Regions from separate parts of the Candidatus Pantoea rara genome, predicted to be linked through region 1. Evidence: predicted binding sites of a transcription regulator. Region 1 holds the regulator's gene; the other holds the start of a gene.

Region 1 (5,197 bases):
TAAATTGAGCTATCGTTAACACTTACCTCTTCAGCGTGGCTAAATCGCTGATATTGCAAGTGCGGGGCCTGAGATGATACGAATTATCCAAAACGATTTGGAATGATAAAAAAGAATCTAAAAGTTTGTCCTTGTCTCCTTATGACATGAACGTTCCTGCTGGAAGGAAAGCGTGCCATACCAGTCACAGGTCAGTGCGTTAAGCGCCGTTTATTTATACATTACAGGGGCAATTTTGATTAATCTTTGGACAGGTCTGAATTAATAAAAAAATAACAGTTAAGTATATTGAATGATTTGTTGAGTCGCTTATTACCCATTATTAACTGTTTATCTGGAAACAAGCTAAACAGGATAAATCAATGGAACCGATTCCTTTTTTTCGGAAGTCCTTGAACTATTTCGAACTGTTGCAGCATTTTGATGCAAAATGATTGAATAAAGTCTGGAAACCCCCCCGTCGTTTTCAGCGATAATCGTAAAAAGGCTGCTTTTCTGGCAGTGATTACATGAGTGATTAATTAACGTCTGAAACAAGCATGGGAAGATTGCATGAACAAGTATAAAGGAAGCGTCGGACAGCGTATCAGACGTATTGTTGGTCGCGTACTGTTGGTCTGGCTGGGCGTATGGCTGGCGGGAATTTTACTCTTTTCATTTTTACCTGTGCCCTTCTCGGCGGTGATGGCTGAACGACAGATCGGCGCCTGGTTACGCGGTGATTTTAGTTATATCGCCCATTCAGATTGGGTCGGCCATGACGATATTTCGCCCTGGATGGGACTGGCGGTTATCGCCTCAGAAGATCAAAAGTTTCCTACTCACTGGGGCTTTGATGTGGCGGCGATTGAATCTGTACTGGATAACAACGATAGCCGGATGCGCGGGGCGTCCACGCTGTCACAACAGACGGCGAAGAATCTGTTTCTCTGGGATGGCCGCAGCTGGGTCCGTAAAGGTCTGGAGGCGGGTCTGACGGTAGGGATTGAGACGGTCTGGACAAAGCGACGCATTCTGACCGTCTATCTCAATATTGCAGAGTTTGGCCCGGGCATCTTCGGCGTTGAGGCGGCTTCACAGCGCTACTTCCATAAGCCAGCCAGCCGGCTGACCGCAGCCGATGCTGCGTTGCTGGCGGCAGTACTGCCTAATCCGATTCGTTATCGTGCTGCTGCGCCCTCAGGTTATGTCAGAGAGCGGCAGCAGTGGATACTGCGTCAGATGCGCCAGCTGGGCGGCGAGGGCTTCCTGCAGCGTAATAAGCTCGACTAAGCCTTAATCTTCATCGAAGCCCGCTTCAAATAGCTCAATGACCGCTGCCAGCGCCGGAATTTCCTCCGGGCCGCTGGCTTCAATCTCAATATGCCGGCCTTTGGCTGAGTCGAGCATCAGCAGCGCAATCACGCTGCTGGCTTCGGCTTCCGTGCCCGCTTCATTGCGCAGTAAGACTTCGGCATCAAAGCTCTGCACCAGCTCAAACAACTTCATCGCCGGACGAGCGTGCATGCCCAGCTTATTTTTGATTTCTACGGTTTGTCGGACGGTCATGATTTGCGCTTTTCCAGCGTGCGATGGCGTGACTGAACATTCTTACCGCGCGAACGGAAGTAATCCGCCAGCTGTTCAGCGATATAGACTGAGCGGTGCTTGCCGCCGGTGCAGCCAATCGCCACAGTAAGATAGCTACGGTTATTGGTTTCCAGCATCGGCAGCCAGAGTTCAAGGTAGCTGCGTGTCTGGTAGATAAAGTTATGCACTTCAGTGTGGCGATCAAGGAAGGCCGCCACAGGGCGATCGAGGCCGGTCATCGGGCGTAGTTTCGGATCCCAGTGGGGGTTAGGCAGAAAGCGTACGTCAAACACATAGTCAGCATCAATCGGGATGCCATGTTTAAAGCCAAAGGATTCAAACACCATGGTCAGTTCACGTTCACGCTTGCCGAGCAGGCGGGTACGCAGCATCTCGGCCAGCTCATGCACCGACATCTCTGAGGTATCAATGATCAGATCGGCACGTGAACGCAGCGGCTCAAGCAAATCACTCTCTTCATCAATTGCGCTCTCCAGCGACAGGTTTTTGCTGGAGAGGGGATGCAGACGGCGTGTATCGCTGTAACGACGAATCAGGGTGTTACGATCGGCATCGAGGAACAGCAACTGAGGTGAAAATGTGTCAGGCAGATTATTCAGTGCGGTTTCAAAAATTTCCGGGGATTCAGGCATGTTACGCACGTCAATACTGACCGCTGCCGAAATATTGCGCTCAGCCAGCGAGTTAGCTAACTCAGGCAGCAGCACGACCGGCAGGTTATCAACGCAGTAGAACCCCATATCTTCCAGTGCACGGAGCGCCACTGACTTCCCCGAGCCTGAACGACCGCTAACGATCATCAGCACCATGACCTTCTCTCCCGTTTTAAAACCGGCACGCGGCCGGTAAAGACGCGTTACTGCTCTGTCTGGACTTCCGTAATAATGGCGTAGAGCTCTTCATCACTCTGCGCAGCACGCAGACGACGGCAGACCGTTTTATCTGCCAGACGCTTCGCCACCAGTGACAGGGTGTGCAGGTGTGTTTTGCACTGGTCAGCGGGGACCAGTAAAGCAAACAACAGATCGACCGGCTGGTTATCAACGGCATCAAACGCAATCGGCTGTTCGAGGCTGATAAATACCCCAACCGCGCGCAGCGTATCCTCTTCCAGCTTGCCGTGAGGGATCGCAATCCCATTACCAATACCGGTACTGCCCATGCGTTCGCGGGTCAGGATCGCTTCGAAAAGCGTCTGGTGCGGCAGGTTGAGCTGCTTAGCGGCCAGTTCGCTGATGATTTCCAGCGCACGTTTTTTGCTTTGGCAGTGTACGCCGCTGCGGGTGCAGTCTGGCGAAAGCACTGTGCTCAATTCCAGTGTGAGATCGTTGTTCATTATCGTTTCACTTGCGTGTTCACCAGGCCATTCACCGCCAGCGCGTCTTAACGCCTGAGACAAACGGCGCTTGCTCAGATGACAAAACGGGGCGGATTATCCGCCCCATCCTGTCGGCTCTGCGCGCCATGCGCGCTTCGCGAGCGTGAAGGTTAGTGTTTTTTCAGTTTATCTTTGTGTTTGGTCAGCTGACGGGCAAGCTTATCGATCAGCCCATCAATTGCCGCATACATATCTTCCGCTTCGGATGTGGCGTGCAGCTCGCCACCATTCACGTGGAGTGTTGCGTCCGCCACCTGAGTGACTTTCTCAACCTTCAGAACAATATAGACCTGATTGATATGTTCAAAATAGTGTTCCAGTTTGGCAAATTTACCGTTAACGAATTCACGCAGAGGCGCAGTGATTTCAACGTGTTGCCCGGTCAGGTTCAGCTGCATAGGTCTTCCTTCTCATTTCTTTCAAACCAGCTGCTTACGCTGGTTCGATGGCGGGATGGATAAAGACTCACGATATTTGGCGACGGTACGCCGTGCCACCATAATCCCCTGATCAGATAACATGGAGGTCAGTTTACTGTCGCTCAAGGGTTTGGCTGGATTTTCCGCCGAAATTAATTTCTTCACCAGGGCACGAATCGCCGTGGAGGAGGCTTCGCCGCCACCTTCAGTATTGACGTGACTGGAGAAAAAGTACTTCAGTTCAAAAATGCCACGCGGGCTGTGCAGATACTTTTGCGTGGTCACGCGGGAAATTGTCGACTCGTGCATTTCAACGGCCTGGGCAATATCCGCCAGCACCATCGGACGCATAAATTCTTCACCTTGCTCGAAAAACGCCTGCTGTTGCTCAACAATACAGCGCGTCACCTTCAGCAGCGTATCATTGCGGCTTTCCAGACTCTTAATTAGCCAGCGTGCTTCCTGCAGGTTACTGCGAATGAACTGGCTGTCGCTGTCATTGCGCGTTGCGCCGCTCATTGCCGCATAGTGCTGATTAATCTTGAGGCGCGGCAGGCTGTCGGCGTTGAGTTCAACCGTCCAGCGGCTGCCGACTTTACGCACCAGCACATCGGGAATGACATATTCCGGCTCGCTGGTATTAATCGACTGACCCGGACGCGGATCCAGCGACTGAATCAGCAGCATCGCCTCTTTCAACACATCCTCTTTGAGGCGCGTCACTCGCATCAGACTACGGAAATCGTGATTGGCCAGCAGGTCAAGATGTTCGCTGACGATCAAGCGTGCTTCTGTCAGCATCGGTGTTTCGGGCGCATATTGCGATAGCTGAACCATCAGACAGTCACGCAGATCGCGCGCGCCAACACCAATAGGATCAAAGCGCTGAATGCGTTTAAGCACTGCTTCAACTTCATCCGCTTCAAGATCATCGTTGCCGATACTGTCGAGGATCTCTTCAAGCGAAACGGTGAGATATCCGGTGTCATCGATAGCATCGACGATAGAGGTGGCAATAGCGCGATCGGTGTCACTAAAAGGCGTCAGTCCGACCTGCCACATCAGATAGTCCTGAAGTGACTGCGTGGTTTCACCCTGATAAACCGGTAACTCATCATCCTGATAATCGGTACCAGTGCCGGAAGGCGTGCCCGCGGTGTACATCTCATCCCAGGTAGCATCCAGCGGCAGCTCATCGGGCATCTCTTTCTGCTCAAGCGCTTCGCGTGTATCCAGCGCCTCAGGTTCCGACGATTCCCGGGCGTCGATCTCTTCATGCAGGTCAGTCTGCTCAAGTAGCGGATTGCTTTCGAGTGCAAGCTGTAACTCCTGCTGGAGTTCAAGCGTAGAGAGTTGCAGCAGACGAATCGCCTGCTGCAACTGTGGAGTCATTGCCAGCTGTTGGCTGAACCTGAGTTGTAGACCTTGCTTCATAGACAGGATGGTAGTTCCCAGGTAAACATCGGTATTAAGGACACCTTATCAGAGTCTGAACTCTTCACCCAAATAAACCCGCTTAACCTGCTCATCCGCAAGAATTTCATTGGGCGTGCCATGCGCAATCAGGCGTCCCTGGCTGACGATATAAGCCCGCTCGCAGACCGCTAAGGTTTCACGCACGTTATGGTCGGTAATCAGCACACCGAGGCCGCTGTCACGCAAATGCTCAATGATTTTCTTGATGTCGATAACGGAGATTGGGTCAACACCAGCAAAAGGCTCATCCAGCAGGATAAATTTAGGATTAGCGGCCAGTGCGCGTGCGATCTCAACACGACGTCGCTCACCACCCGAAAGTGCCTGACCCATG
Region 2 (5,197 bases), 830 kb from region 1:
CGCTGGAACAAAACCGCAATGTTTACGCCTTACCTGGCGCACTCGGCAACCCGTTAAGCGAAGGCGTAAACTGGCTGATTCAGCAGGGGGCGCTGCTGGTGGCCCATCCCAATAACATCGTCGAAGATTTGGCAAGTGCGCTTAACTGGCGGCCAGCGACCCAGGTCAACGAAATTTATTCTGAGGTGAGTGACGATGCTCCATTGCCATTTGCTGATGTGTTGGCTAACGTAGGTGATGATGTTACACCTGTTGACGTTGTCGCTGAACGTGCCGGCCAATCTGTGCCAGTTATCTCAGCTCAGTTGCTGGAACTGGAGTTAGCAGGATGGATCGCAGCTGTACCCGGCGGCTATGTCCGATTGAGGAGGGCATGCCATGTTCGACGTACTGATGTATTTGTTTGAGACATATATCCACAACGAAGCAGAAATGGGTGTTGATCAGGACAGATTGACAGACGACCTGACGGATGCCGGGTTCCATCGTGAAGATGTTTACAGTGCGCTGAACTGGTTAGAAAGACTGGCTGACTATCAGGAAGGACTGGTAGCGCCAATTTTACTGACAAATGATCCGCTCTCCATGCGTATTTATACTGATGAAGAGAGCAAACGTTTAGATGCTGACAGCCGTGGTTTCCTGCTGTTCCTGGAGCAGATTCAGGTGCTGAACCTGGAAACCCGTGAAATGGTCATTGAACGTATCATGGCGCTGGATACCTCTGAGTTTGACCTGGAGGATCTCAAATGGGTGGTGCTGATGGTGTTGTTCAACATCCCGGGATGTGAAAATGCCTATCAGCAAATGGAAGAACTGCTATTCGACGCCAATGAAGGTATGCTGCATTAAATTTTCATTCATGCATTGATCGCTATGAGTAAAGCTGCACTCTTCACCGTGCGTAAACAGGACCCCTGCCCCGCTTGCGGGGCAGAACTGGTTATTCGTTCCGGTAAACACGGTCCTTTTCTGGGCTGCGCGAACTACCCGGCGTGCGACTACGTTCGACCATTAAAAGGTCAGGCGGATGGCCATGTGGTCAAAGTGCTGGAAGGTCATGCCTGCCCTGAATGCGGGGCGGATAAAGTATTGCGGCAGGGACGTTTTGGCATGTTCATTGGATGTAGCCTCTATCCGGAATGCGGATACACGGAAACCATCGACAAACCTGATGAAACCTCGCTGGCCTGTCCACAGTGCCATGAAGGCCGCTTAGTACAGCGGCGTTCCCGTTATGGCAAAACGTTTCACTCCTGCGATCACTATCCAGCCTGCCAGTTTGTCGTGAACCTGACGCCCGTTGCCGGAACCTGTCCTTATTGTAACTATCCACTGTTAGTGGAAAAAAAGACCGCGCAGGGCGTGAAGCGCTTTTGTGCCAGTAAGAGTTGTGGCAAAGCCATCGCTGAAGAGAATTCATAGACCATGGAAATTCAACACATCGCCGATTCACTTGAGACCTGCTTAGGGCATCTGAATCGTCAGGCGGTCATCGCCTATCCTACTGAAGCCGTATTTGGGCTGGGGTGTGACCCTGACAGTGAATCTGCCGTCATGGCCTTGCTAACGCTGAAACAGCGTCCGGTAGAAAAGGGACTCATCCTGATTGCGGCTGATTACACCCAGCTTGAGCCTTACATCTCTGCACGCGAACTTTCGGTGACTCAGCGTGAGCGGATGTTTTCCTCCTGGCCAGGCCCGGTGAGCTTTGTCGTTCCCGCTCCACCGCAAACGCCTCGCTGGCTGACCGGACAATTTGATTCACTGGCAATTCGCGTCAGTGACCATCCTGATGTACAGGCCCTTTGCCGCGCATTCGGTAAACCACTGGTTTCAACCAGTGCAAATCTGACTGGCCTGCCTCCATGCCGCACGGCTGAAGAAGTGAAACAGCAGTTTGGCGAGCATTTCCCGGTTCTGTCGGGAAAAACGGGCGGACGACTCAATCCTTCTGAAATCCGCGATGTTATCAGCGGCGAACTTATACGTCAGGGTTAATTCATGGATCAATTCGCCGTTTTCGGTAATCCTATCAGCCACAGTAAATCTCCGCTTATCCATCAGGCTTTTGCTGAGCAGACGGGTATTGAACATCGTTATGGCCGCATTTGTGCACCGGTTGATGGTTTTCCCCAGGCGCTCTCTGCCTTTTTCGACCATGGAGGTCGTGGTGCCAACGTGACGTTGCCTTTCAAACAGCAGGCATGGGAATTTGCCGATCAGCTGAGTGAAAGAGCTGCACTATCCGGCGCGGTTAACACAGTAAAGAGGCTCAGTGATGGGCAGATCCTGGGTGATAACACGGATGGGATTGGCCTGTTAAGCGATCTTGAACGGCTGAAGATGATCAACGCTGGCGATAATGTATTGCTGGTAGGAGCGGGCGGTGCCGCACGCGGTGTCATCCTGCCACTGCTTTCAGCAGGCGTGACGCTTACGGTGGTCAATCGTACGGCTGCGCGGGCAGAAGAGCTTGCGACTCTGTTTGGAGAGAGCGGTCCTATCCGTGCATGTAGTTTTGAGCAGCTGGCGGATCAAAACTTTGATCTGATCATCAATGCCACTTCAAGCGGTATTAATGGAGAAACGCCTCATTTATCTGCGGAAGTCATCCATCCGGATGTGTGCTGTTACGACATGTTTTACCAAAGCGGGCTGACGCCTTTCCTGCTCTGGTGTCAGGCGCAGGGTACACATCATCTTGCAGATGGACTGGGAATGCTGGTGGGTCAGGCTGCGCACGCCTTCTATATATGGCACGGTGTAATGCCGGAAATTGCCCCTGTTATTGCTCAGCTCAAGCAGGCCATGCAGCCATGAATCAGGCGATACAGTTTCCGGATGAGGAAACGTATGACGCTAAACTGAACGCAGTCTGTTTTCCGGTACTGGTTAACGGCATGCGGCTTAACTGTGCGATCAGTATGGAGTCGCTGGCTTCACGCTTTGGTGAAGGAGAGGCGATGGCGCTGTTTCAGCACCATCGCTGGGATCTGGAAGATGAGGCCGAAGCGGCTATTCGTCAGGATGATGTGGATACTCAGGGCTGGATCTGGTTATCTCCAGCCAGATAATCATCTTTCCAGCTGACATAGTTATTAGCGGAATAGAGTAAACCTTCCTTCTCACTGTCATTCAGCGGTCTGATCTGCTTCACCGGACTACCCAGATAGAGATAACCGCTCTCCAGCCTTTTACCTGGCGGTACCAGACTTCCGGCACCAATCATGACCTCTTCTTCTACGATTACACCATCAAGCAGAATCGATCCCATTCCGACCAGCACGCGATCGCCAATGGTGCAACCGTGCAGCATCGCTTTATGTCCGATCGTGACGTCCTCGCCAATAATAAGAGGGAAGCCTTGTGGATTGGAGGCAGATTTGTGCGTAACGTGCAGCACACTGCCGTCCTGTACATTGGTGCGGGCACCAATCCGGACCTGATTCACGTCACCCCTGATCGCAACCAGCGGCCAGATGCTCACGTCATCCTCCATAATTACATCACCAACAATAACACTGCCTGGATCAACCATAACGCGCTGACCAGTTTGCGGGAAAAGATCTTTATATGGACGTAGGGCGGAAGTCATCATGTTCTCCTTTGTTCTGTTTTCACTGCAGACTGATGCGATTATAGCCAGCTGACAAGGCAATTTTGACCCGGATCGGTGGCGATCTCATCAATCTGGATCATTTATAACCGTTCAGATAAAAGATCCCAAAAAAGGGTTGTGCTCTGAAGCGGGATCCCTATAATGCGCCTCCATCAACACGGAACACCGGCAACGGGAAACGGGCTGAGAGGCACAGGAGACTGGGCCGCCGGAGAAAAACTTCTGAAAAAGAGGTTGACTCTGCAGGAGGAAAGCGTAATATACGCCACCTCGCGACAGGACGCTAACGCACTGTTCGCACTGCTCTTTAACAATTTATCAGACAATCTGTGTGGGCACTCGCAGGATTGATATCAGCGTCTCCGGACGTAAAAAATATCAAGCCTCACGAGTGAACACATAATGAAATTCATTATGACGTTTTACAGATGAGCACAGCTTAACTTGTTTAAGCAAATCAAACTTAAATTGAAGAGTTTGATCATGGCTCAGATTGAACGCTGGCGGCAGGCCTAACACATGCAAGTCGGACGGTAGCACAGAGGAGCTTGCTCCTTGGGTGACGAGTGGCGGACGGGTGAGTAATGTCTGGGGATCTGCCCGATAGAGGGGGATAACCACTGGAAACGGTGGCTAATACCGCATAACGTCGCAAGACCAAAGAGGGGGACCTTCGGGCCTCTCACTATCGGATGAACCCAGATGGGATTAGCTAGTAGGCGGGGTAATGGCCCACCTAGGCGACGATCCCTAGCTGGTCTGAGAGGATGACCAGCCACACTGGAACTGAGACACGGTCCAGACTCCTACGGGAGGCAGCAGTGGGGAATATTGCACAATGGGCGCAAGCCTGATGCAGCCATGCCGCGTGTATGAAGAAGGCCTTCGGGTTGTAAAGTACTTTCAGCGGGGAGGAAGGCGATGCGGTTAATAACCGCGTCGATTGACGTTACCCGCAGAAGAAGCACCGGCTAACTCCGTGCCAGCAGCCGCGGTAATACGGAGGGTGCAAGCGTTAATCGGAATTACTGGGCGTAAAGCGCACGCAGGCGGTCTGTTAAGTCAGATGTGAAATCCCCGGGCTTAACCTGGGAACTGCATTTGAAACTGGCAGGCTTGAGTCTTGTAGAGGGGGGTAGAATTCCAGGTGTAGCGGTGAAATGCGTAGAGATCTGGAGGAATACCGGTGGCGAAGGCGGCCCCCTGGACAAAGACTGACGCTCAGGTGCGAAAGCGTGGGGAGCAAACAGGATTAGATACCCTGGTAGTCCACGCCGTAAACGATGTCGACTTGGAGGTTGTTCCCTTGAGGAGTGGCTTCCGGAGCTAACGCGTTAAGTCGACCGCCTGGGGAGTACGGCCGCAAGGTTAAAACTCAAATGAATTGACGGGGGCCCGCACAAGCGGTGGAGCATGTGGTTTAATTCGATGCAACGCGAAGAACCTTACCTACTCTTGACATCCACGGAATTTGGCAGAGATGCCTTAGTGCCTTCGGGAACCGTGAGACAGGTGCTGCATGGCTGTCGTCAGCTCGTGTTGTGAAATGTTGGGTTAAGTCCCGCAACGAGCGCA

The links. Region 1 encodes sigma-54, which starts transcription at its own class of promoters, with help from an activator protein. Its sites were predicted from a motif close to GTTGGCACANNTTTCGCTNT; they were not measured.
Region 2: ACR8BF_RS02290 (gamma carbonic anhydrase family protein) is a predicted target of sigma-54. The motif match lies at 3,873-3,892, and genes of this name have one in related genera.

What each region holds. Positions count from the first base shown of each region.
Region 1 is NZ_CP194942.1:3,568,587-3,573,783, reverse strand. It holds gene mtgA (monofunctional biosynthetic peptidoglycan transglycosylase) at 553-1,272, shown strand; gene npr (PTS phosphocarrier protein NPr) at 1,276-1,548, opposite strand; gene rapZ (RNase adapter RapZ) at 1,545-2,399, opposite strand; gene ptsN (PTS IIA-like nitrogen regulatory protein PtsN) at 2,447-2,926, opposite strand; gene hpf (ribosome hibernation promoting factor) at 3,079-3,366, opposite strand; gene rpoN (RNA polymerase factor sigma-54) at 3,388-4,821, opposite strand; gene lptB (LPS export ABC transporter ATP-binding protein) at 4,870-5,197, opposite strand, start outside.
Region 2 is NZ_CP194942.1:467,313-472,509, forward strand. It holds gene dprA (DNA-protecting protein DprA) at 1-407, shown strand, start outside; gene smg (DUF494 family protein Smg) at 379-852, shown strand; gene ACR8BF_RS02270 (DNA topoisomerase family protein) at 877-1,425, shown strand; gene tsaC (L-threonylcarbamoyladenylate synthase type 1 TsaC) at 1,429-2,001, shown strand; gene aroE (shikimate dehydrogenase) at 2,005-2,823, shown strand; gene ACR8BF_RS02285 (DUF1488 domain-containing protein) at 2,820-3,077, shown strand; gene ACR8BF_RS02290 (gamma carbonic anhydrase family protein) at 3,044-3,598, opposite strand; rRNA gene ACR8BF_RS02295 (16S ribosomal RNA) at 4,088-5,197, shown strand, end outside.